Regions from separate parts of the Candidatus Fukatsuia endosymbiont of Tuberolachnus salignus genome, predicted to be linked through region 1. Evidence: predicted binding sites of a transcription regulator. Region 1 holds the regulator's gene; the other holds the start of a gene.
The links. Region 1 encodes PhoB, which activates phosphate uptake and scavenging genes when phosphate is short. Its sites were predicted from a motif close to CTGTCATAAAACTGNCNNAT; they were not measured.
Positions count from the first base shown of each region.

Region 2: the regulator PhoB is predicted to act here: its motif matches at 10,200-10,219, upstream of pstS (phosphate ABC transporter substrate-binding protein PstS).

Region 1 is NZ_OZ034983.1:17,258-29,812, reverse strand. It holds gene AAHH42_RS00130 (efflux RND transporter permease subunit) at 1-3,092, opposite strand, end outside; gene AAHH42_RS00125 (efflux RND transporter periplasmic adaptor subunit) at 3,132-4,313, opposite strand; gene rsmS (pleiotropic regulatory protein RsmS) at 4,798-4,998, opposite strand; gene priC (primosomal replication protein PriC) at 5,142-5,678, opposite strand; gene apt (adenine phosphoribosyltransferase) at 5,753-6,310, shown strand; tRNA gene AAHH42_RS00105 (tRNA-Ser) at 6,500-6,587, shown strand; gene phoR (phosphate regulon sensor histidine kinase PhoR) at 6,808-8,106, opposite strand; gene phoB (phosphate regulon transcriptional regulator PhoB) at 8,172-8,861, opposite strand; gene rplY (50S ribosomal protein L25) at 8,968-9,273, opposite strand; gene AAHH42_RS00085 (hypothetical protein) at 9,428-9,691, opposite strand; gene rsuA (16S rRNA pseudouridine(516) synthase RsuA) at 10,127-10,822, shown strand; gene AAHH42_RS00075 (Bcr/CflA family multidrug efflux MFS transporter) at 10,861-12,057, shown strand; gene AAHH42_RS00070 (NlpC/P60 family protein) at 12,088-12,498, opposite strand.
Region 2 is NZ_OZ034983.1:2,968,529-2,981,083, reverse strand. It holds gene AAHH42_RS14315 (hypothetical protein) at 1-441, shown strand, start outside; gene AAHH42_RS14310 (hypothetical protein) at 587-1,009, opposite strand; gene rlmB (23S rRNA (guanosine(2251)-2'-O)-methyltransferase RlmB) at 1,233-1,976, shown strand; gene AAHH42_RS14300 (glycosyltransferase) at 2,005-3,042, opposite strand; gene AAHH42_RS14295 (ABC transporter ATP-binding protein) at 3,039-4,934, opposite strand; gene kefG (glutathione-regulated potassium-efflux system ancillary protein KefG) at 5,060-5,626, shown strand; gene kefB (glutathione-regulated potassium-efflux system protein KefB) at 5,629-7,437, shown strand; gene AAHH42_RS14280 (YheV family putative zinc ribbon protein) at 7,453-7,653, shown strand; gene degS (outer membrane-stress sensor serine endopeptidase DegS) at 7,862-8,929, shown strand; gene AAHH42_RS14270 (hypothetical protein) at 9,067-10,125, shown strand; gene pstS (phosphate ABC transporter substrate-binding protein PstS) at 10,460-11,497, shown strand; gene pstC (phosphate ABC transporter permease PstC) at 11,565-12,527, shown strand; gene pstA (phosphate ABC transporter permease PstA) at 12,524-12,555, shown strand, end outside.

The DNA of each region.
Region 1 (12,555 bases):
CTGAAATGACGGCGGATCACCACGAAGAACACTGGCACAAAGAAGATCGCCAATACCGTTGCGCTAACCATACCACCCATCACGCCAGTACCCACTGCATTTTGTGCACCAGAACCGGCACCACTGCTGACAACCAACGGCATAACACCAAGTATAAAAGCCAAAGAAGTCATAAGAATCGGCCGGAGGCGTATGCGAACAGCTTCAAGGGTCGATTCAACCAGACCTTTGCCTTCTTTTTCCATCAATTCTTTGGCAAATTCAACTATCAAGATAGCATTTTTGGCAGATAACCCAATAGTCGTTAGTAAACCAACCTGAAAGTAAACATCGTTGTCTAATCCACGTAAAGCAGTGGCCAGCAATGTACCAATAATCCCTACCGGTACTGCTAACATCACTGAAAACGGAATCGACCAGCTTTCATACAGTGCAGCCAGACAGAGAAATACCACAACCAGAGAAACAGCGTACAGCACGGGGGCTTGACTACCCGATAGTTGCTCCTGATAGGACATCCCACTCCATTCATAACCTATACCAGCGGGGAGCTTTGCTGCTAACTCCTGCATCAGATCCATCGCTTCACCGCTACTTTTACCCGGCGCGGCTTCCCCTAAAATCTGCATCGATGGTCGAGTATTATAGCGTTCCAGTCGTGGAGATCCGTATTCCCACTTTGTACTTGAAAAGGCAGAGAACGGCACCATTTTGCCTGCGCTATTCCGCACGTACCACTTATCGATATCGCTTGGTAACATACGAAATGGCGCATCGGCCTGAACGAAAATTCTCTTGATTCGACCACGGTCAATAAAATCGTTCACATAACTGCCACCTAAAGCAGACTCGAGAGTGGTATTAATATCCGAGATACTAATGCCAAGCGCCTGAGCTTTCTCCTGATCCACCTTAATTTTGAACTGGGGTGTATCTTCCAAACCATTCGGTCTGACAGCCACCAACACATCAGGATGTTGTGCTGCCATAGCTAATAACTGATTACGTGCTTCCGTCAGTTTTTGATGCCCCAAATTCCCTTGATCAATCAGCTGAAAATCGAAACCTGTCGCGGTACCTAGTTCGACAATAGCAGGGATGTTAAAGGCGAATACCAAGCCATCTTTAATACCTGCAAAAGCCTGAGCGGCACGATTGACAACCGCATGAACTGTATTTTCTTTTCCTGGACGTTCATCCCGATCTTTCAAACTGATAAATGCCAAACCCACATTTTGGCCCTGCCCACTGGAACCAAAACCGTTAATCGTAAGAACTGAGTCAACGGCATTTTGAGCCAGGTAATAATCAGTGACTTGTTCAAGTACTTTCTCAGTACGTTGTTGTGTCGCTCCCGCGGGGAGTTGAGCCAGAGTCAATAATACCCCCTGGTCTTCTTCTGGTAGAAAAGAGGCTGGCAAACGCAACAGCAGCACGACAATACCCATGATAATAAACAGATAAATCACTAAATAACGGCCGGTACCACGCAGAATATGACTCACACTATCACTGTAATGTTGCGTGCTTTTGGCAAATAGACGATTAAACCAGCCGAAAAAACCACGTTCTACGCCGTGGCTACCTTTAGCGAGAGGCTTGAGCATGGTTGCACATAAAGCGGGAGTCAGGATAAGCGCCACTAAGACCGATAGCATCATGGCAGAAACGATAGTAATCGAAAATTGCCGATAAATTGCACCGGTAGAACCGTCGAAAAAGGCCATAGGGACAAATACCGCAGACAAAACCAGTGCAATTCCCACCAAAGCGCCTTGGATCTGCCCCATCGCTTTTTTGGTTGCGGCTCTTGGTGACAATCCTTCCTCTTGCATAACGCGTTCGACGTTCTCTACCACGACGATGGCATCATCGACCAACAAGCCAATAGCCAGCACAACACCAAACATCGTGAGCGTATTTATCGAGTAGCCGAATGAATAAAGGATAGCGAAAGTGCCCAGCAATACCACCGGAACCGCAATAGTTGGGATCAAGGTTGCTCGAAAGTTTTGTAAAAATAGGTACATTACCAAGAAAACAAGGATAATGGCCTCAACCAGTGTTCTTACCACTTCATTAATGGAAGCTTTCACAAATGGCGTGGTGTCATACGGATGAACTACTTTCAAACCCTGTGGAAAAAATTGCTGCAATTTGTCTAATTCTGCTCTTACTGCCGCGGCGGTCTTCAAAGCGTTAGCCCCGGTCGCTAATTTAATACCGAGACTTGCCGCCGGTTTGCCGTTATAACGTACAATCACATTATAGTTTTCAGAGCCCAGTTCCACGGTAGCGACATCTTCTAAGCGTACTTGTGAACCATCAGTATTCACTTTCAATAAGATCCGGCCAAACTCTTTTGCTGAAGTCAAACGGGTTTGAGCGATAATTGAAGAGTTAAGTTGTTGACCCGGTACTGCCGGAGTACCGCCGAGCTGCCCCGCAGCAACCTGGCTATTTTGTACTCGAATGGCATTAATCACCTCCACGGAGGTGAGTTTAAACCTGTTTAATTTATCCGGATCCAGCCAGATACGCATTGCGTTCTGTGCGCCGAAAAGAGGCGCATCACCCACACCCGATATTCGACTGATAGGATCCCTAATATTAGTCGCTATGTAGTCAGCAATATCTTCTTGCCGCATGGAACCATCTTCAGAAACAAAGCTAGGAAACATTAAGTAAGTATCGTTAGATTTTTCGACGCTGACACCTTGCTGCTGTACTTGATGTGGTAACAGCGGGATAGCCAGCTGTAATTTGTTCTGGACTTGTACCTGTGCGATATCTGGATCGGTGCCCGGTTTAAATGTCAGGAGGATTTCTACGTTGCCTGAATAGTCACTACTAGAAGATAAATACAGCAGATTATCGATACCATTCATATTCTGTTCGATAATTTGTGTCACTGTACTTTGCACCGTGGCTGCATCGGCACCCAAATAATTGGTCGATATTGCAATAGAAGGTGGTGCAATAGTTGGGTACTGCGCTACTGGCAATTTCATTATCGCAAACCCACCCACCAACATAATCATGATGGCGATAACCCAGGCAAAAATGGGACGATCTATAAAGAAATTAGTCATGAACTGGCGGCTCCTATTGAAATTTCTGTCACCTGTCTTTTATTCACTGGCGTTAGGAACCGCTGTGGCTGCTGAATTATTAACTTCTTGTGCTTTGACTGCAACACCGGGTTTAATTTTCTGTAAACCCGTTACAATGACACGGTCGCCCGGCTGCAATCCGGCAGTAACCAACCACTTATCACCAATAGCCTGTGCTGTTGTCAGCTCACGCAACTCTACTTTGTCATCTTTATTTACCACCATTGCGGTTGCGTCACCACGTGGATTACGGGTGATACCCTGTTGTGGTACTAGCAAGGCATCAGCTCTTACGCCTTCATCCAAGCGTGCTCGGACAAACATCCCTGGCAACAGGGAGCCATCATGATTGGGGAAAACAGCGCGCAGCGTAATGGAGCCGGTACTTTCATCGACGGTAACATCAGAAAATTTCAGGGTACCCGTTAGCGGATGTTCCCTACCATTTTCCAATAACAGATGTACCTTGGCTTTACCATTTTCCTGTTTCAACACGCCGTTCGCTAACTCTTTTTTCAAACGCAAAAAGTCATCACTCGATTGTGTGACGTCCACATACATGGGATCAAGTTGCTGAATGGTTGTCAAAGCGGTGGCCTGCCCATTGGTCACTAATGCTCCCTTTGTAACAGATGACTTTCCACTACGCCCAGTAATAGGTGAAATCACTTTGGTATAAGCTAAATTGATGCGTGCAGTTTCCAGACTCGCCTTGGCACCGAGCACCGCCGCATTAGCCTGCAGCAGGGAAGAAGATGCCTGATCGTACTCTTGCTTACTGATATAATTTGTGCCCAACAGGGGCTTATAGCGATTCACCGTCAAACGCGCGATTTCAGCAGCGGCCTGTGCTTTGGTCAAATCACCTTTGGCACTGTTATAAGCAGCATGATAAACCGCAGGATCGATCTGATACAACGAAGTACCAGCGGCAACCTCGCTGCCTTCGACATAGTTACGTTTCAGGATGATACCGCTCACTTGAGGGCGGACTTCAGCTACAAGGGATGGTAATGTACGACCAGGAAGCTCGGTAGTCATTTTGATGTCTTGTGCTTGTACAGTCACGATACCGACTTCAGGTACCGGTGGTACAGAGGTACTTTGTGAAGTCTCTTTATCATTACATCCTATAAGTACCAAGCCACTAACCAGTATCAGAACTGCAACCGGAGGTATTGTTTTTCTTGTTCTACTCATATAAGCCTCAAGTATCCGATCTGTTATCTATCAATAGACCTTTTGCAAAACCTACCACACGCTGTAAATCCTATGTTACCTGGTACTCGCAATCCCCATATACTCTCGGTACCCCCTGCGGTTGCTACACGCCAAGGCGCCTTGACTTCGCATAACGAACGGCGGTTTTGCAAGAAACCTAATGGATAGCCAGTTTTAAAAATCCACGGCGCCATGAAGCATAGAATACTTTAGCAATTATCAGTGTGTAAAATTAAAACTCTGCTTAATATTATCGGACACTACTATAGCTTCTAGGAACCTGTTCGGAATCTTTTGTGCTCGCTGTTCTTTGGTCAAGTAATTCGTCAAAAACGAGCTAAAAATGCTCATTGACTCCCTTTTTGTGTCAAAGAACAAACTGCACTGTTTCGCCCATTTTCTCCTCGTCTGAGCACAGCGAAAAAGATTTGGAACAGGCTCTAATGGCCAGCATCATACCTACTCAGACTATTTGCTCAATTATAGAATGAGAATGCTGTCTATCCAGTTTTTCTTGACAATCTCGCCGCACAATGGTCAGAGCAGCTAACGCTGTTTCCGGTGCTATTTCGTTACATTCCAGCAAATAGATCAGATCTACCGCCAATTGTATTTCTGGAGAAGCCCGCTCTACCGACTCAGGTGAAGCCTGTTCTATTAACATAAAAGCCAACATTAATTTTATTAGTTTGCGGTATACAAATGTCGAACAAAGAAGCGAAGGCACTGCCAATGTTCAATGTAACCGTTATTATAGGTAATAACGTACAGCAGTAACGTGAATCATTAAACAAATGTGATAAATGTTCAAAACTCATTTTCTTGTTCCTCAATATTTTTTTCAATGTGAAGCAATGCTTGACGACAACATGCCAACCTACCTTCTATCACATCTAGTTCTTTCCGTATCCGCTGCTGTTCTGAAGAGTGGATCTGTTGAGCTAATTGATTTTCTTTATCCTCTATCATTGCTATTAAACGACGCTCATACCCCTGATGTTCAGCCAATTTATCGTAAGGATTTTGCGTCATTGTCTGTGGTAACAGATTTTTTTTTAGCTGTATTTGCGTCGCCAATTCACTCTGTAATGCTGCAACCTGTGCAACCAGTTTTTCCGCTAGGAACGTCACCTGTGGTAAACGATTTTCTGCCACAACCTGTTTCAGTTGAATGAGATTGCTACGCATTTCTAGCAAGTAATCTCGCAAACGGGTACCATGACGACTAAACAAACCGTGGTCGAAACGCGTTTGTGGAACAGGAACACTGCCCTGTGGATCAATTCTTTCCGATAGGGTTTCAATTTGGCTGGTCAGCACTTGTAATAGTTCTTCTGTTTTCATTGATGTTCGCCTTTTGGGAGGTTACAGCTTTATAAAAAATCTACGGTATAACACATTTTTATCAGGTACAAATTATGACCATAATCGCACCAACCTTAGAACAGCAAATTGAATTCATTAAAGAAAATATTAAAACTGTCCCCCATTATCCAAAGTTTGGCGTATTTTTCCGCGACATTACCAGTCTGTTGGCTAATGCAAAGGCTTACGCTGCTAGTATTGACCTATTAGTCAAACATTATCAGGAAGCTAACATCACTAAGGTTGTAGGTACTGAGGCTCGTGGTTTTTTATTTGGTGCGCCGGTTGCACTCTCTCTAGGCGTGGGTTTTATTCCGGTCCGTAAAGCGGGTAAGCTGCCACGTGAAACTCTCTGTGAAAGCTATAGCCTGGAATATGGCACTGATAGGCTGGAGATCCACCGTGACAGTATCAAATCTGGAGATAAAGTGCTGGTCATTGACGATCTGTTAGCAACGGGCGGCACTGTCGCAGCCACAGTAAAATTGATTCGTCAACTAGGTGGTAAAGTGGATGATGCGGCTTTTATCATTCATTTACCCGAATTGGGTGGCAAAGAGCGCTTAGAACAACAGAATGTTAATTGCTATAGCTTGGTTTCGTTCATCTGATGGTTAATCTGTAAACCTCGAATTTTCACGGCACTAGGTTCTTCAGATTGCAGGCCGTAGCGGCTAAATACCCATCACTTGTTGGCTGATTGATTCTTTATTATAGTTATTGACGTCTTTTTAGCCGATTAAACTAGGCCGTGCTTTACAAGTCACTCTGCACTGTTTATAGTGCCCCCCGTTCGTTGTGGAGGGGTGGCCGAGTGGCTGAAGGCAACGGTCTTGAAAACCGTCGACGGGCAACCGTTCGTGAGTTCGAATCTCACCTCCTCCGCCAAAAAAAACACTTCTCAGCGCTTCTGCTAAAATTTCAAATTCTAACGTGGTAGATCCTTGCAAAACCTGCTAAACGCGCTCAACATGCTCATTGACTCCCTTTTTGTATACAAAGAACAAACTGCGCTTTTTCCTCGTCTGAGCGTCGCTCAAGAAAATTTGGAACAGGTTCTAACACTACGGTTGCTGCACACCAGGCACCTTAACTTCGTATGACGAACTTACGGTTTTGCAAGAGGTTTAATCAGAAAGTCAGGTAAAATAAATGCAAAACAGCTGCCCACACCAATTTCACTTGTAATATCCAGGTTGCTATCATGATGGTGCAACGCGTGTTTAACAATGGCCAACCCCAGCCCACTACCTCCAGTGTTCCGCGAACGTGCTTTGTCTACCCGATAAAAACGTTCAGTCAATCGTGGGAGGTGTTCCACGGCAATCCCCTGCCCATTATCACTCACCTGAAACTGTGCGCCTTGCGGCACGCGTTGCCAGGAAACCTCAATTCTGGTTCCGGGGGCTGTATGGTCAATTGCGTTATAAACTAGGTTGGAAACTGCGCTACGTAGCTGATCTTCATTACCAAAAACGTTAAGCTGTCTATCAATAGTGAAGATGATTTGATGACGTCCATTACTGAGTGTTTCAACTTCATGCTGTAATATTTGCAGCATCATTGTCATATCCACCCGCTCATTGATGTCAGTGTTGGGTGCTGTCTCGATCCGTGACAAAGTTAATAATTGCTTGACCAAAATTTCCATCCGTTTGGTTTGTTCTTCCATGGTTGTTAATACCTTATCTCGTAAAGCATTCTCTAATTCCTGATCTCGTATCATTTCGAGGTAACCTCGCAGTACCGTCAATGGTGTGCGCAGTTCATGGCTAACATTGGCAAAAAATTTACGTCTGGTGCTTTCCAGCTGGATCATCTGGGTGACGTCACGAGCGACCAACAGCAATTGCCCTGCAGAATATGGCATGACACGACATTCTACGTAATGGCCATTATTCAATTGTAACGTCAACGGCAGGCAGAATACTTGCTGGCGCATATAATCGCCGAATTCTGGATAACGTAGTAAATTAAGAATATTCTGACCATTGTCTTCCGGCCAGCGGAATCCCAATAACTGTTGTGCCAAACCGTTACACCAAAAAATATTACCTTCAATGGTCGTGATCACTAACGCATCAGGCAGCGATTCGGCACCACTACGGAAACTTTTAATCAACAAAGCTAACTCACGTCGCCGCCTGCGATTGCGCAGTTGCATTTGATAAAGGCCATAGAATAATGGCGCCCAATTCCAATGCCCCGTAGGGGGCGTCATGCTTCGATCCAACCACAACCAATGAGAAAGTTTAAGCTGGTTATAGAAATTCCACAGCAGGACAGCGAGTACTGAAATCAGCAGTAACCAGGGGAGATAGCCAATAAACAGCCCGGTTAATAGGGCGGGTAGACAAAAAAAAACCAACTCTAACATCAGTTTTTTCAATGATAAGCGTTCTAACACAACAACGTCTCCGGCATCGAAAATTTACAGAGCCCTTGCGAAAGTTTTTAGCTTTCACCAGAGGTTTAATAGCGTGTTGAAAAACGGTACCCGGTCCCCCGTACCGTCTGTATCATTTTGTCATAGCCATCTGTTTCAAGCACCTTTCGTAGCCGGCGGATATGTACATCGACAGTGCGATCCTCAACATAAACGTTAGTGCCCCAAACATAATTTAACAATTGTTCACGACTGTAAACCCGTTCAGGACGTGTCATAAAGAAATGCAGTAACTTGAATTCAGTAGGCCCCATGGATAATACCTGATCATTCACCATGACCCGATGTGAGGATGGATCCAGAATCAAGCCTTGCATTTCAATTACCTTTTCAATTGCCGTCGAAGCAATACGGCGCATAACTGCTTGAATACGTGCCACCAGCTCTCTAGGTGAAAAAGGTTTCGTAATGTAATCATCGGCACCGAGTTCTAGCCCGCGTACCCGATCTTCCTCTTCACCACGAGCAGTCAACATCATTACTGGAATATCCCGGGTTAAAATTGCGTGTTTTATATATTTAATAAACTGAATACCAGAGCCTCCAGGTAGCATCCAGTCAAGAAGTATCAAATCAGGAAAAGGTTCGGTAAGACATGCCACCGCGTTATCATAGTTTTCGGCTTCTAATGGCTGGTAGCCATTTTTCTGCAGCAAAAAACACAGCATCTCTCGAATTGGCGCTTCATCTTCTATCACTAGTATGCGTTTTGCCATTATTCATCCTGTCAGCTAATTTACATAATGACATAAAAACGGCAGACCCTGAGGTCTGCCTCTATCCCGATTACAAGAAGTAATCTTGAAGATTTCGTAATAGGCTCTAAGAAGTTAATGACTTAGCAGGAACACGAACGAAATCAATATGCGTGAGCTTAGGCTTGAACGGATGACGCTGAACTGCCTGTACCTGAACTTCGATTTCTTCTCCGTCGATCGCTAGAACCAGCGTTTCACCATAAAAACCGGGTTTCAATTCGGCATGTTTAGTGCTGTCATGGTCGAGAGTGATAGAAATCGGCTGTTTCGAATCACCATAAATAATTGCCGGAAATTTATTTTCTGCACGCAGGCGGCGGCTCGCACCCTTCCCCTTCACATTGCGTACATCTGCGTTAATAATGATCATTTTTTTCTCTTAAGTAAGGAATATCACTCTGCCACAGGCGACCCAGCAGCAGGTCAAGTAGTCGTCTTTACGGTAAAAAAACCGCGAGTAAAGCCGGCGGCATTCTAGCGAAAGATTGTTCAGGCGGCAAACGAAACCATAGATCACCGGGCTATTATAGGATCCTTGTCTTGGGATCAAGGCTGAAACGTCCCCTATAGCGCCACTTGTTAGATTCATTTTTTAATTTCTGAGCGCACCTCTTTTCCGTATCAGGTGAAGCTGTTTGCTGTACAGTTCCTTGTGCAGCGCATATTTTTATGATACCGATGAAAGGGTAAGGCTCCCACGAAGATTTACAGTCACCACCAAAAGCCAAAGAAGGCATTAGCAATAATAAGAGGGATAATACTTTTAATAGCATCTTTATTTTTTTCATGAAGAGCCCCTTTATTCTTCGTCATGATTTGATATGCACTGAATTTCTGTCGATTAGAATCTGTTCCAAATCTTCTTGAGCGACGCTCAGACAAGGAAAAAATGGGCGAAAAAGCACAGTTTACATAGAGTAAATGAGCATTTTGAGCCCGTTTTTGACGAAGTATCAGCGAGCACAAAGGATTTCGAACAGATTCTCACAAGTATAGTCATTGATGGCTATCATGGTGGCGGACCACGACAAAATCAAAATCGGGCAACAGTGTCTGTTATTTAAATCTCACGGATTATATGATGTAACATTAGACTTCTTGCAAAACCGTAACGAGTAGTGTGGAATCAAAGCGCCCGGAGCACGGTACCTGGCTAAAACAGTCCGTCAAAGATCGTAGGCCAGGTGATTGGGTCACAACGCAACAACAGGCAAATTGGATCAATGCGATTGGATAAATTTTTATCCCAACAGTTAGGGATGAGCCGTACACGGGTTGCACGGCAGTTACGGGCAAAGCATGTCACGATAGATGGTGCACCTGCTAGAAATGGAGCCATTAAACTGACGCCTGATCAAAAAGTCGTCTTTGATGGTGATCTGCTGCAACAGCAAGCTAGATCGCGTTATTTCATGCTGAACAAACCACAGGGCTATATCTGTTCTACAGAAGACCCCAATCACACAACAGTACTCCATCTTCTTGATGAACCTACTGCTCACAAACTTCATACTGCCGGACGTTTAGATATTGATACAACAGGCCTCGTTTTAATCACCGATGATGGTCAGTGGTCACACCGTATTACTGCGCCAAAACACAAATGTGAAAAAACCTATTTGGTCACCCTGGCACAACCCAATGCAGAAGACACTGCTCAACATTTTGCTGAGGGTGTGCAACTACACAATGAAAAATCATTGACAAAACCTGCACAACTTATCGTTATTGAACCACAATTAGTACGTTTGACCCTCAGTGAAGGGCGTTATCACCAGGTAAAACGCATGTTTGCGGCTGTTGGCAACCATGTCACTGGTTTACACCGTGAACGGATCGGAGAAATTATTCTGGATGACGATCTTGCCCCTGGTGAATATCGCCCGCTGACTGAACAAGAAATTGCCAGTATTAAATAACATGTTGTTGATAATAAACAGTGGAGGCACCCTTTAGTATGCAGAAAAACCAGGTTTCTCATATCGGATTGATTTTTATCCTTGGTCTGCTTTCCATGCTGATGCCGCTGGCGATTGACATGTATCTGCCGAGTATGCCGACCATCGCTAACGAATTCGGTGTAACAGAAGGCAGTGTACAAATGACGCTCAATACTTATGTGTTGGGATTTGCTATCGGGCAGATATTTTACGGGCCAATGGCGGATAGTATCGGACGTAAGCCAGTGATATTGTGGGGAACATTAACATTCGCCGGTTCCGGTATTGCCTGTGCATTAGCACAATCAATTGAGCAATTAATTACTTTGCGTTTACTGCACGGTGTATCAGCGGCAGCGGCGAGTGTGGTGATCAGCGCGCTAATGCGTGATATTTTCACTCAAAAAGATGATTTTTCACGGATGATGTCATTTGTAACCCTAGTCACTACCATGGCACCCTTGCTGGCACCGATGATTGGCGGACTGTTATTGCTATGGTTTAGCTGGCACGCCATTTTTTGGACTATATCGGCAGCAGCGTTAATCGGCACCCTACTGGTAGCCATCTATATCCAGGAGACGCTACCTCCTTCACAGAGACAAAAGTTTCATTTGCGTACTACCCTGCACAACTTTGCCTCTTTATTCCGTCATAAACGGGTACTGAGCTACATGTTGTCGAGTGGTTTTTCAGTTGCTGGTATGTTTGCTTTCCTTAGCGCGGGGCCTTTTGTTTATATTGATTTAAATGGTGTGTCTCCACAACATTTCGGATTTTATTTTGCGCTGAATATCGTTTTTTTATTCCTGATGACCTTGATTAACAGCCGAAATGTGAAGCGCTTTGGGGCAATGAATATGTTACGCTTTGGGCTGTTAATTCAATTAATAATGGGGATCTGGTTACTGGTAGTCTGTATTATTGGCCTTGGTTTTTGGGCATTGGTCTTGGGTATCGCCGCTTACGTGGGATGTATTGCAATGGTTTCATCCAATGCAATGGCAGTCGTCCTCGATGATTTTCCGCATATGGCAGGAACAACGGCTTCTCTGGCGGGAACATTGCGTTTTAGTATTGGAGCACTCGTGGGTACTTTGCTTTCTATCGCGCCAGTGAGTAGCGTTTGGCCGATGGTTGGCTCAATAACATTCTGTATTATCACCGCGGTCTCTCTTTATTTTTACGCAAGTCGATCGAGAGACAATAAATGATCAAAATAGACTTAAAACATCGTGATCACATTAACTTCGTCTATGGCTATTAAGCACTCTACGTCCAGCATAATAGCGTTTGTGCCAATATTGATCATTAAGGCTGGATATGGTTACGCCAATACTGGCGGACGCAATGCCAAATTGCTCTCGGAAAGTCAGTTGAACAAAAGCAGAGCAATCAACCCCTTTTTTACTGCTGCCACCGAAACGATAGCGTACTGCTTTCCAACCTGCATATTGTTTTAGAATTTTTGCCTTGATCTGAACATTGCGAACTCCTGTTTCGAATTCACTTTGTGAGCTGTAGAATGAAAGCCGACTCTGTGCCGTTTGCCGCTTTTGTAGCTTTGGCGAGCTACAAGCGGATAATATTGCAACAACAGTAATCAGAATGATCGTCCGCAAGCCATATTTCATAACAATTTGAGGTTTAATCATGCAACGGCTTTCCTTTTACTTCTTGATGACTATATACAAATAGACAACAAAAATGAT
Region 2 (12,555 bases), 120 kb from region 1:
GAAAAAGGAAAATTAAAAAACTGCCTGCTTGATTACATAGATATATTTTGGGCTAAAATAAAAGAACCGTTGAAAGAATTAAACGTAGGGTTCGAGCCAGGATCAAAGTTAAATGCAGATCATGTCTCAAGTATTAATAAGGCAGCAAAATCATTGAATGAAGCTGTAAAGAAATTAAGTAAAACGGAAAAAACTAAGATTACGTGTTTGGGCGATGAATATACTGTAGTAATACAATCTATAATTAAGATCTGCGAAAATACTGCAACATTTAAGCCTAATAAATTCAAACCTCTCATTACTTTACAAAATACTCTTATCGGCCTTATAAAAGAAGAAAGTTCTAAAAAAGAATCATTTTTGGAAAGATTAACAGGTGTATTTAGTTCTGGAGGACCAAGCAGTAGTGATACAATGAAACTACTTCAAGACTATTCATAAAAAATAACACTCTAATTAAGAATGAATAAGTGCCCCCTATATCGAGATAAAAATGTTTCATCAGATTGTTAATCACGAGATAGTGAGGCATTTATGGAATATATTACTAAACATTGTGAATGTGTCAACAAACGGCAGAAAAATCTTAATGTTTAATTAAAGTATTAGGATCTGTTGTTGTTGTCAGTGAAAATCTGAACATCTCGGAACGCCCATTTTTGTTATAAAGGAAGGATCCCATTTCAACATCAAGAAAATAAAAAATGGAAAGAGGTTGGAAAAAGCCCTTAATCATGCAAAAACCGTGATAAAAGTGTGAATCGGAAACTTTATTAAACATCAAGTTAATAAAAGTTACTTTTCTATCCAATTTTTGACCTACGATATTCTCGATTATAGTCAGTACAGCTATCAGGGTATCTTCTTCTTTAGGTTTTGGAATGGTAGTGTTATCCTTTCGTAAACTCCCTGTTTCTTTCATTAGATCGAAAAAATAGTTCCATACGGTATTTAATTCTTTAGACTTAATGAGTTGTTGCTTTAGTCCTGTGATTGAACATGTACTCATTTTTTTGTATATCCTTTATTCTCAAAAAGTATAATGGGAGGTAATGAAGCCTATAAATCTATCAGCTTTACCGGATATGTACAAAGACCCATTTGATAGAATACTGGTTTCTCAGTCGAAGGTTGAAAAGATGACGTCTATTACTGCGGATGACAAAATAATCGGCTTGGCTGAGAAAATGTATCTAAACCTATTGGCCTGCAATTAGAAAGCGGATCTTTGCATGAGCGAAATTATTTACGGTATTCATGCCGTCAAAGCTTTGTTAGAGCGTGAGCCGCAACGTTTTCTCGAGGTTTTTATTCAAAAAGATAACCATGACCGTCGGTTACAAGCGTTGGTTTCTCAAGTGGAAGCCTGCGGTTTAGCGGTTCAGCACGCCAATCGAAAATGGCTGGATTCCCAGGCTGAAGGGGGTGTGCATCAGAGTATTGTGGTGCGAGTCCGTAAAGGACGTCAGTACCAGGAAAGTGATTTGCTTGGTTTGCTAGCCGGTATAGAGACAGAGACCCCCCTTTTACTGGTGTTGGATGGTGTTACCGATCCACATAATTTAGGCGCCTGTTTGCGAAGTGCAGATGTGGCAGGTGTGGATATGGTTATTGTACCTCGTAATCGCTCTGCTTCACTTAACGCCACGGTGAAGAAGGTAGCGAGTGGTGCAGCTGAAAGTGTACCCTTGATTACGGTAACTAATTTGGCACGTACCCTGCGGCTATTAAAAGAACAAGATATTTGTATTGTTGGTACGGCAGGTGAAGCGAAAGAAAGTGTATATCAAAGCAATTTGACTGGGCCTATGGCCTTAGTGATGGGATCAGAGGGGACAGGTATGCGTCGTTTGACTCGTGAGCATTGCGATAAATTAATCCGTATCCCGATGGTCGGTGTGGTGTCTTCTTTGAATGTTTCTGTTGCTACTGGTGTTTGTTTGTTTGAAGTGGTACGTCAACGTAGTCTTATTTGATTGTAAATCATTAGACTTCTTGCAAAAACTACTGTGTGGCGCGGATATTAGCAACGGCATAATAGCTGATTGTTAGACTACAGCGTAGCGCACGCCAAAAATCACTGATGTTGGTTGCACCGAGGAATAAAGCGCTACGTAACCCTAATCTGATAAAACGGCGAGCCAGCTCGGTATGTTCCGGTGAGCTGGCTATTTTTTTACGCATTAGCCCTAAAAAATGGCCGCTTTCACGGTTAGCATGGCGTAGTAATGCTTTGCGTAGCAAGGGATCATCCCCCGTAGTTGTTGCTCTGTCCAGAAATCCCTTAATGATGTCTACATAGCTGTTTGCCCTGTTGTATAGCGATTGGGCAGAGTGTGAATGAGTAATTGACAACGGATTGATGCGATAGCCATAAAATGGTGTCGCACAAAAGCCAATCCGCTGCGCGACTAGCGCCAGATCGGTGGTCCATAAAATATCTTCATGTACCATGTCGTGGATAAACGCCAGTTGGTTATTCACGATGAGATCCCGGCGAACAAATTGTAGCCATACATAATGCAGCCATTCATCTTGTTTAACACTATGAATAATCCATTGTCGACCACTTATTACCTGTCCTGGTGGATGATGATACAGTAAATCTTTTGTGCAACCTTTTGTTGTGTGAAGGGGCGCTTGTTTTGCGTGCTGCGCATGAGGATCAATCCTGAAGCGAAATCCGTTGCCGATGAGTAAATCGACATTTAATCTGTTCGCCTGTTGCACCCAGGTTTGTAACGTATCGGGAGCTAACCAATCATCTGCATCGACGAAAGCAACCCAATGACCACGCGCTTGTGCTAGAGCGCTGTTACGTGCAGCAGCAACCCCTTGATTCGATTGATTAATAATGACTAGTCTGGTATCGGTAGCGGCTATCTCCTGCAATATTACCAGGCTGTCATCTGTCGAACCATCATTGACCGCAATCATCTCCCATGACACACCGGATTGACTGCATAATGAATCCATTAAATCAGTAAGATAAGCAGCACAATTGAACACCGGTACAATAACGCTAACCTCGATTGGCTTCATACTTTTTTTTGTTCCGCTGCAAATTTCTGAGTCATTAGCTCTAGTTTTTCCTGTGCATCCAGCCAATCTATTTCAACCTTTTCCAGTTTGATTTTAGCCTGGGTTTGTTGTTGCAGGCATAGCGTCAGATCGGTTTTGCGAGCCATGTCGTATAACGTGACATCAGCGAGTTTTTCCGTAATGGTCGTCAATTCCGTATTTAATTTCTCTAGCTGTTGTTCCAGTGTCGTCACTTGTTTACGCAAGGGTTGACTTTGACTAAGGAACTCTGCATCGCGCCGTTTTTGGCCTTTAATGGGATTATGTTGCTGCGTTTGCTGACGTTGTAAATCGCCTAACCATTGTTGGTAATCATCCAAATCACCGGCAAAGGGTGCCACCTTGCCATCATGTACCAGATACAACTCATCAGTAGTTGAACGTAATAAATGACGGTCGTGCGAAACCACTACCAGTGCGCCCTCAAAATCAATCAATGCTTCGGTGAGTGCTTGCCGCATATCGAGATCTAAATGATTGGTGGGTTCATCGAGTAGCAATAAATTGGGACGCTGCCAGACAATCAACGCCAGTACTAGGCGTGCTTTTTCGCCACCGGAGAAACTGGCTACCGGATCAATCACCTGCCCTCTCTGAAAACCAAAACCAGCAAGATAGTCACGCAAACGCTGCTCTGTCTCATGGGGAGCCAAGCGATTAATATGCTGCAATGGTGATTCATCAGCCCGTAAATATTCCAGTTGATGTTGTGCAAAGTAACCGAGCTTAATTCCTCTGGATAAGCTGATTTCACCGCTTTGTGGTGTTAGGCTACCTGCCAGCAGCTTAATGAAGGTTGATTTCCCTGCGCCGTTACGTCCCAACAAACCGATACGTGAACCAGGGACTAAATTCAACTTGATCGATTGCAAAATAATCCGCTCACCATAACCGGCACTGACTTTCTCCATCTGTAGTAACGGATTGGGTAGGTTTTCTGGCGTGAAAAAATTAAAATGAAACGGGTTATCGACATGTGCTGGCGCGATTAATTCCATACGTTTCAACATCTTGATACGACTTTGCGCTTGTTTGGCTTTACTGGCTTTGGCACGGAAACGGTCAATATAATTTTGTAAATGTGCCCTTTTTTCTTGTTGATGCTGATAGATTGACTGTTGTTGCGAAAGTTTGGCCGCGCGTTGCCGTTCAAATGATGAATAATTTCCTCTGTATTCGTATAGTGTCTGCTGTTCAATGTGTAAAATTTCATCGATAATAGGATCAAGAAAATCACGGTCATGGGAAATAAGAATCAAGGTGCCGGGGTAATTTTTTAGCCACTTCTCCAGCCAGATAACAGCGTCTAAATCAAGGTGGTTGGTCGGCTCATCTAGCAATAACAGATCTGAACGGCAAATCAGTGCCTGAGCCAGATTAAGGCGCATTCGCCAGCCTCCGGAAAAGGTGTGTACCTCTTGTTGCAGCTGCTGTTGTGAAAATCCCAAGCCATTGAGTAGGCTGGCGGCGCGTGCTTGAATAGTCCAGGCCTGCATGGTGTCTAATTTTCCGTGTAGGTTGGCAATGGCAAGACCATCGTTTTTTTCGTTGGCTGTTTGCAGTTGGGCTTGCAATTGACGAAATTCACGGTCGCCGTCGATAACGTATTCTACTGCCGGTACATCCAAAGCAGGAGTCTCTTGATCGACCCAGGTTAAAGCCCAGTTATTGGGAAAAGTGACGTTACCGCCATCAGCACTGATTTCATTTTTCAGTAGCGCCAGTAGTGTTGATTTACCACAACCATTTTTGCCGATTAGACCGACCTTTCGACCCGGATTAACCGTTGCTGTCGCGTTGTTTAGTAAGACACGGGTACCGCGTCGAATTTGCAAAGAGGAGAAAACAATCATAGCGCGCCGTATGTGCAGAATATGTTAATTTGTAATTATCTTAAGATAGATTAAACCTCTTACGAAATTTAATCTTCGCATGGTAACGGAAAACCATCACCTTGACGACGCTTTAGAGAGGAATGATTTTGCAACCACCTAAAATCCTATTGTTATATGCTCATCCTGAACCACAAAGCTCGGTTGCGAATCGGGTTTTGCTGCAAGCTATTCAAAAATTAGAACATGTTACCGTGCACGATCTCTACGCGCATTATCCGGATTCTTTTATTGATGCCCAGTATGAACAACGATTGTTACAGGAGCATCATGTCATTGTGTTTCAACACCCTCTGTATACCAATAGTTGTCCGGCCTTGCTAAAAGAATGGCTGGATCGGGTATTAGTACGCGGTTTTGCCAATGGACCGACTGGAGGTGCTCTGAAGGGAAAATACTGGCGTTCGGTGATTACTACGGGTGAACCTGATGTGGCGTATCAGTTGGGTGGTTATAACCGTTATCCGATGAGTGATATCCTGCGGCCTTTTGAGCTGACAGCGTTGATGTGCCGCATGCATTGGATGATCCCGATTATCATTTATTGTGCACGGCGGCAAAATCCGGAGTTATTACAACAACAAGCCGATAAATATGCGCAGTGGCTGCAATCGCCATTTGATACCACAGGTACGGTTTTGCAAGAGGTCTAATAATGGAATATCCAATACTATTAATCGCTATCCTGCTGTTTTTATTTGCCGCTGTCGTTGCTGTGCCGATAGCTCAGCGTTTAGGGATTGGTGCTGTCCTGGGCTATCTCGTCGCCGGGATTGCTATTGGTCCTTGGGGATTGGGTCTTATCCGTGATGTCGATGAAATTTTGCATTTTTCCGAATTAGGGGTCGTTTTTTTGATGTTTATCATCGGATTGGAGCTTAAACCGGCAAAATTGTGGCAGCTTAGGCGCTCGATATTTGGCGTGGGTACCGGCCAGGTGGTGATCACTTCAATCATTCTCGGTGCTTTACTTTATGCAACTCATTTCGCTTGGCAAGCGGCGGTAATTGGTGGTATCGGTCTGGCGATGTCTTCTACCGCAATGGCGATACAATTGATGCGTGAAAAAGGGATGAATCACAACGAAGGGGGACAGCTTGGATTCTCGGTGTTGTTGTTTCAAGATATGGCGGTGATCCCAGCATTGGCGTTAATTCCTATTTTGGCAGGCAGCGGCGGAGAGAATAACGATTGGCTTAAAATCAGTATGAAAATGGTTGCTTTCGCGGGGATGTTGATCGGTTGTCGCTATCTGTTACGTCCCTTGTTTCGTTATATTGTCGCTTCAGGGGTACGGGAGGTCTTTACCGCTGCCGCGTTATTGGTCGTGTTAGGTTGGGCCTTATTTATGGATGCATTGGGTTTGTCTATGGCATTAGGCACTTTTATTGCGGGTGTTTTACTGGCAGAAAGTGAATTTCAGCACGAACTAGAAATTGCCATTGAACCTTTTAAAGGATTATTGCTCGGGTTATTTTTTATTTCGGTGGGAATGGCATTAAATATCGGTGTGCTCTTTAGCCATGTGTTGTTAGTGCTGGTGGGGGTCGTGACGCTGGTTTCTATAAAAGCCGTGGTACTCTATGCTTTGTCACGTCTTTTTGCTTTACGCCGCTCAGCACGCTTGCAATTTGCTGGTGTATTGAGCCAGGGAGGAGAATTTGCTTTCGTTCTGTTTTCTGCCGCATTTAGCCAAAAAGTGCTAGCGGCGGATCAATTGGCATTGCTGCTGGTGGTAGTAACACTATCGATGATGACGACACCCTTGCTGATGAAGATAATAGATTGGCTGCTCGCGCGCCGTTATAACACGTCGGAAGAAAATGATGAAAAGCCTTTTGTCGAAGATAATGATCCTCAGGTGATTATTGTTGGATTCGGTCGCTTTGGGCAAGTGATTGGGCGTTTACTCATGGCTAATAAAATGCGCATTACCGTATTGGAACGTGATGTTAGTGCCGTGAGTATGATGCGTAAGTATGGTTACAAAGTCTATTACGGTGATGCTACACAACTTGAGCTTTTACGTGCAGCGGGTGCAGAAAAAGCGAAGGCGATCGTCATCACCTGTCATGAGCCGGAAGATACTATGATATTGGTTCATCTCTGCCAGCAACATTTTCCTAATTTGAAAATCTTTGCCCGTGCAAGAGGTAGAGTGGAAGCACACGAACTGTTGCAAAATGGCATAGAAAATTTTACTCGTGAGACTTTTTCCAGTGCTTTGGAATTAGGACGCAAGACGTTATTAGAATTAGGTATGCATCCCCATCAGGCTTATCGGGTGCAACAGCATTTCCGCCGTTTAGATATGCGGATGCTACGTGAATTGATGCCTCATCATCATGGTGATGTGGCACAGATTTCTAGAGTGAAGGAAGCACGCCGTGAACTTGAGGATATTTTCCAGCGTGAAATGCAAAATGAACGGCGGCAATTAGATGGTTGGGATACATACGAATAATTTTGGAGATCGGTCATGACAATCATGCGTAAAAGGTTTATTGCGGGTGCGATTTGTCCACAGTGTCATGCGTTAGACACCTTGGCATTATGGCGAGAAGAGCAAAAGGAAGTGGTGGAATGTGTGCGCTGTGGTCATCATCAATATCAGCTCGATACGCCCTCGAAAGCTACCCGCTCTGGTGAGCATGTGATCGGTATGTTTCGTCCTCATTAGGCTTTTTGTAAAACCTACTGTGTGCTGCAAATTCTGCGTTACCTGGTGCTCGTAATCCTCATGTACTCGTGTACGCAGCGATTGCTGCGCGCCAGGCGCCGGTTTTGCAAGAAGCCTATTGATATCATCATCAATGAATTAGGGTGTGCTGTACTCGGTTTACAAATGCTATTCTTCAACCCTCTATCCTTTTATATTTTAAAATTTTATGTTACTTAAGTTATTGCGCTCTGTTATTTTAGGTCTGATTTTTGCCTCTATTTTACTGATATTATTACCGGTATTACGTTCGTTTTTTATGGAAAAAAACGAGGGTAGACAGGAGAGTGCTATTAAAGACGTTCCCATCAGTTATAGTCAGGGAGTAAGGCGCGCAGCTCCGGCGGTGGTCAATGTTTATAACCGTAGCCTGGGGAGTGCCACTCGGAATGGCCTCGCGATACGGACGTTGGGTTCTGGCGTTATTATGAGTGATAAAGGGTACATTGTTACTAATAAACACGTCATCAATCACGCAGAGCAAATTATTGTGGCACTACAAGATGGTCGCGTATACGAAGCCTCACTCGTTGGCTCAGACAGTTTGACCGATCTGGCGGTGTTAAAAATTGATGCAGATAATTTGCCGGTGATCCCGATTGATAGCCAACGCATAACACATATTGGTGATGTGGTGCTAGCGATAGGTAATCCCTATAATCTTGGGCAGACGGTCACTCAGGGTATCATCAGTGCGACAGGTCGTATTGGCTTGAGTGATTCTGGGCGGCAAAATTTTCTACAAACCGATGCATCAATTAACCGTGGCAACTCCGGTGGTGCCTTGATCAATACATTAGGCCAGTTGGTGGGGATTAATACTTTATCATTCGACAAAAGCAGTAACGGAGAAACGCCGGAAGGGATAGGCTTTGCTATTCCCGCTGCACTGGCAAGCAAAGTGATGCAAAAACTGATCCGCGATGGGCGTGTTATTCGCGGTTATATTGGTATCACGGGTAACGATTATCCGCCATTTAATGCGATTAATGCTAAACAAGGCGCGACACACGGCATTAAAGTGAACCAGATTTCACCCAGCGGGCCTGCTGCCACAGCGGGTGTACAGGTTGGCGATATTATTCTGAATGTTAATAACAATAAAGTCGTCTCTACCATAGAAACGATGGATCAGGTGGCTGAAATACATCCTGGTACGCCTGTTTCAGTACTGATATTACGTCATGGTCAGCAAATAATATTAAAAATAACCATCAGTGAATACCCGGATAATTGAATCGCTTTGATCTGATCAGTGGCAAAAAAATCGTGTGTCATTGAGTGAAAGTTTATAGTTTGAGCGGAATATAAAAATAATATTTTTCATTATCTGGTATAAATGTATGCAATTTATTTTTTATGTTTTTGAGGTTGATGATGTTTATATTTGGGGCATTTCCTTATGTAACTCAATTTTTTACAAAAAAGAATCCTCCAACAAAAGAGGATTTAATTAAGACACTCTTTAATAGAATAGAACATTGTTTCTCTGATATTAAAGCATATGATAAATTCTCTAGTCTGTTTAAAGATAATAAGTACACAACATTATCTGAATGTGTCGACTCTTTTGTTGAATTAAAAGACATTGCTGACGAAGCTTATAGGGATAGATTTCATATCGAACAAAACAGCCAAACCTCAAATCTGGAATTTTTTGTTAATGGAAAATTAGTACGCGCATTTGAGTCTAAGCATTTTACTGCGGAAGAAAAAAATGTTAATAATCTTTTTGGTCAAAGAATAAATGATATTGAAGAATATAGAGAAAAAATTAATTTTTCAAAACAGTTGACGAATAAAGTTCAGGAATTGATTAATTCTATACCTATAGATGGTTGTGATCCGTTTGAACAGTTATCTAACGATTTACCTAGACAGAAATATTCTTTTGTAGGATTTAAGGTACCAGAAGAATATAGAAAATTTGGGAAAGAAGAAGTATTTGAAACATTAAAGATTGTATATGACTCTATTAAAGATAAAGATAAAGATAAAGATAAAGATAAAGATAAAGATAAAGATAAAGATAAAGATAAAGATAAAAAACAAGCCATTGCATTAAATGCAGTTGCTTCGCAGACTTTTTCTGCACCGTTAATCAAAGTATTAGAGAAATATAAATCTCCATTCTATTATTATATGTTATTTAGTCCTTCTAATAAAGTTCAAGTCTGTCGTGAGGAGAGCGGCAGTATTACCGTGACGACCACATTATCATCAAAAACTGCTGATCAGATCGAATTTATTTTAAGAGAACAAGATTCTGAATACGATAAATTAGCTTATGAAGAAGTTGAATTTGAAGCTAAAATTTCGATTGATAAGGACGGGAACGTAGAATTTGTATCCCACAAATTCACGGCAAATGAAACACAACTTCGATCACATAGTCTATCGACTCAATTAGCTATATTAAGGCAGTTGAGATAAATAGCGAATGATTAAACCTGAAATCAGTGATCGGATAACAGCGAAAAAAAATTGAAGCCTTGGTTACCCGGGGCTTGTCATAAAACTGTAATAAATAATCCATCTTTCTGTCATTAAACTGCCCTATGTTCTCCTCTGCTATTGTTTTTATCTGATATACCCTTCGCCTTTCAAGTTACGGCGGCGTTGGCGGCTCGCACTCATCCCAGTCATGTACTATCTGTACACTCCTGGGATTCGATTGATTGCCGCCTTGCCGTAACTCGAAATGCATTGGGTATACAACGTTTTTTTGTCTGCATGAAAATAATTTTCATCCTGATTGGGAGAATGTATGAAACTGATACGTATCACCGTAGAAAATATCATTGCTGTGGTCTTATCTGTATTTACTCTGTCCGCCTTTGCTGCTGTTAACCTGACGGGTGCGGGTGCGACCTTCCCCACGCCTGTGTATGCTCAATGGGCGGATGCTTATCAGAAAGAAACGGGGAATAAAGTAAATTATCAAGGCATAGGTTCTTCAGGGGGTGAAAAACAAATTATCGCCAATACTGTGGCCTTCGGTGCTTCAGATAAGCCATTGTCTAACGATAAACTGGCTATTAATGGCTTATTTCAATTTCCTACTGTTATCGGTGGTGTGGTGATGGTGGTCAATCTGCCCGGTATTAAATCTAATGAATTAATATTGAATGGCCAAACATTAGGTGATATCTATTTAGGTAAGGTGACAAAATGGAATGATGCGGCGATTGCTAAACTCAATCCCGGAGTCACACTGCCGGATAAAAATATTGCCGTTGTGCGCCGCGCTGATGGTTCAGGCACCTCTTTTGTCTTTACCCAATATTTGGCAAAAGTGAATACCGAATGGAAGAAAAAAGTGGGTTTCGGTTCCAGTGTTAATTGGCCAGTAGGTCTTGGCGGTAAGGGGAATGATGGTGTTGCGGCATGCGTACAACGCTTGCCCGGTAGTATCGGCTATGTAGAATATTCTTACGTCAAGGAAACGGGTTTAGCCTATACCAAATTAGTTTCTGCCGATGGTCAGCCCGTCAGCCCGACAGTAATGAGTTTTAGTGCCGCCGCGAAAGAGGCGGATTGGAGCCAAACATTCGCGCAAGATTTGACTAATAAGAAAGGCAAGGATGTCTGGCCGATCACTTCAACGACGTTTATTTTGTTACATAAAGTACAAAAAGATGCCGTTAAAGGAAGAGAGGTACTGAAATTCTTTGATTGGAGTTACAAAAACGGCGCTAGACAAGCAAATGACCTTGATTATGCGATGCTGCCAGCCGAAGTGGTTGAACAAATCCGTGCTGCCTGGAAAACTCAGATTAGCACTGAAGAGGGTAAAACTTTATGAGCGTCGCTTAAGAAGATTTGGAACAGGCTTTACAAACCCTAATTACTCCCAGATGAGAAAAAAATCTATGGCTGCTTATAAGCCTACGATCAAAGCACCCAATCAGTACGGTGATATTATTTTTGGTACGCTGGTTAAACTGGCAGCGTTAGTTACCTTATTTTTGCTGGGCGGTATCATTATCTCGCTGCTGGTTGCTTCTTGGCCTAGCATTGAAAAATTTGGTTTTGCCTTTTTATGGGATAAAGAATGGGATCCTCCCGCTGAAAAATTTGGCGCATTGGTTCCTATCTACGGCACGATAGTGACTTCGGTGATTGCTCTGATTATTGCGGTTCCTGTGAGTTTTGGTATCGCGCTATTTTTAACCGAACTTGCTCCCCGTTGGCTGAAGCGCCCCCTTGGGATCGCCGTCGAATTGCTTGCCGCGATCCCTAGCATTGTCTACGGTATGTGGGGTTTGTTTGTCTTTGCTCCACTGTTTGCTCGCTATTTTCAAGAGCCAGTGGGTGATGTCCTTGCTGGAGTACCGATCGTTGGTGTGTTGTTCTCTGGCGCAGCATTTGGTATCGGTATTTTGGCAGCTGGCATTATTTTAGCCATTATGATTATTCCCTATATTGCCGCTGTGATGCGCGATGTCTTCGAACAAACGCCGGTGATGATGAAGGAGTCGGCTTATGGTATCGGTTGTACCACCTGGGAAGTTATTTGGCGTATTGTGCTGCCATTTACCAAAAATGGTGTTATTGGTGGAGTGATACTGGGGCTTGGTCGCGCACTTGGTGAAACTATGGCGGTTACTTTTATCATCGGTAATACGTATCAACTCGATAATTTTTCGTTATTTATGCCGGGTAACAGCATTACTTCTGCGCTAGCAAACGAATTTGCTGAGGCGGAGTCACCTTTACATACTTCAGCGTTGATGGAATTGGGACTCATTTTATTTTTGATCACTTTTATTGTTTTGGTCCTCTCTAAGTTAATGATTTTACGTCTAGCTAAGCAGGAGGGGGCGTTAACATGACAATACAAAACGAGGTAATCTTACAAAA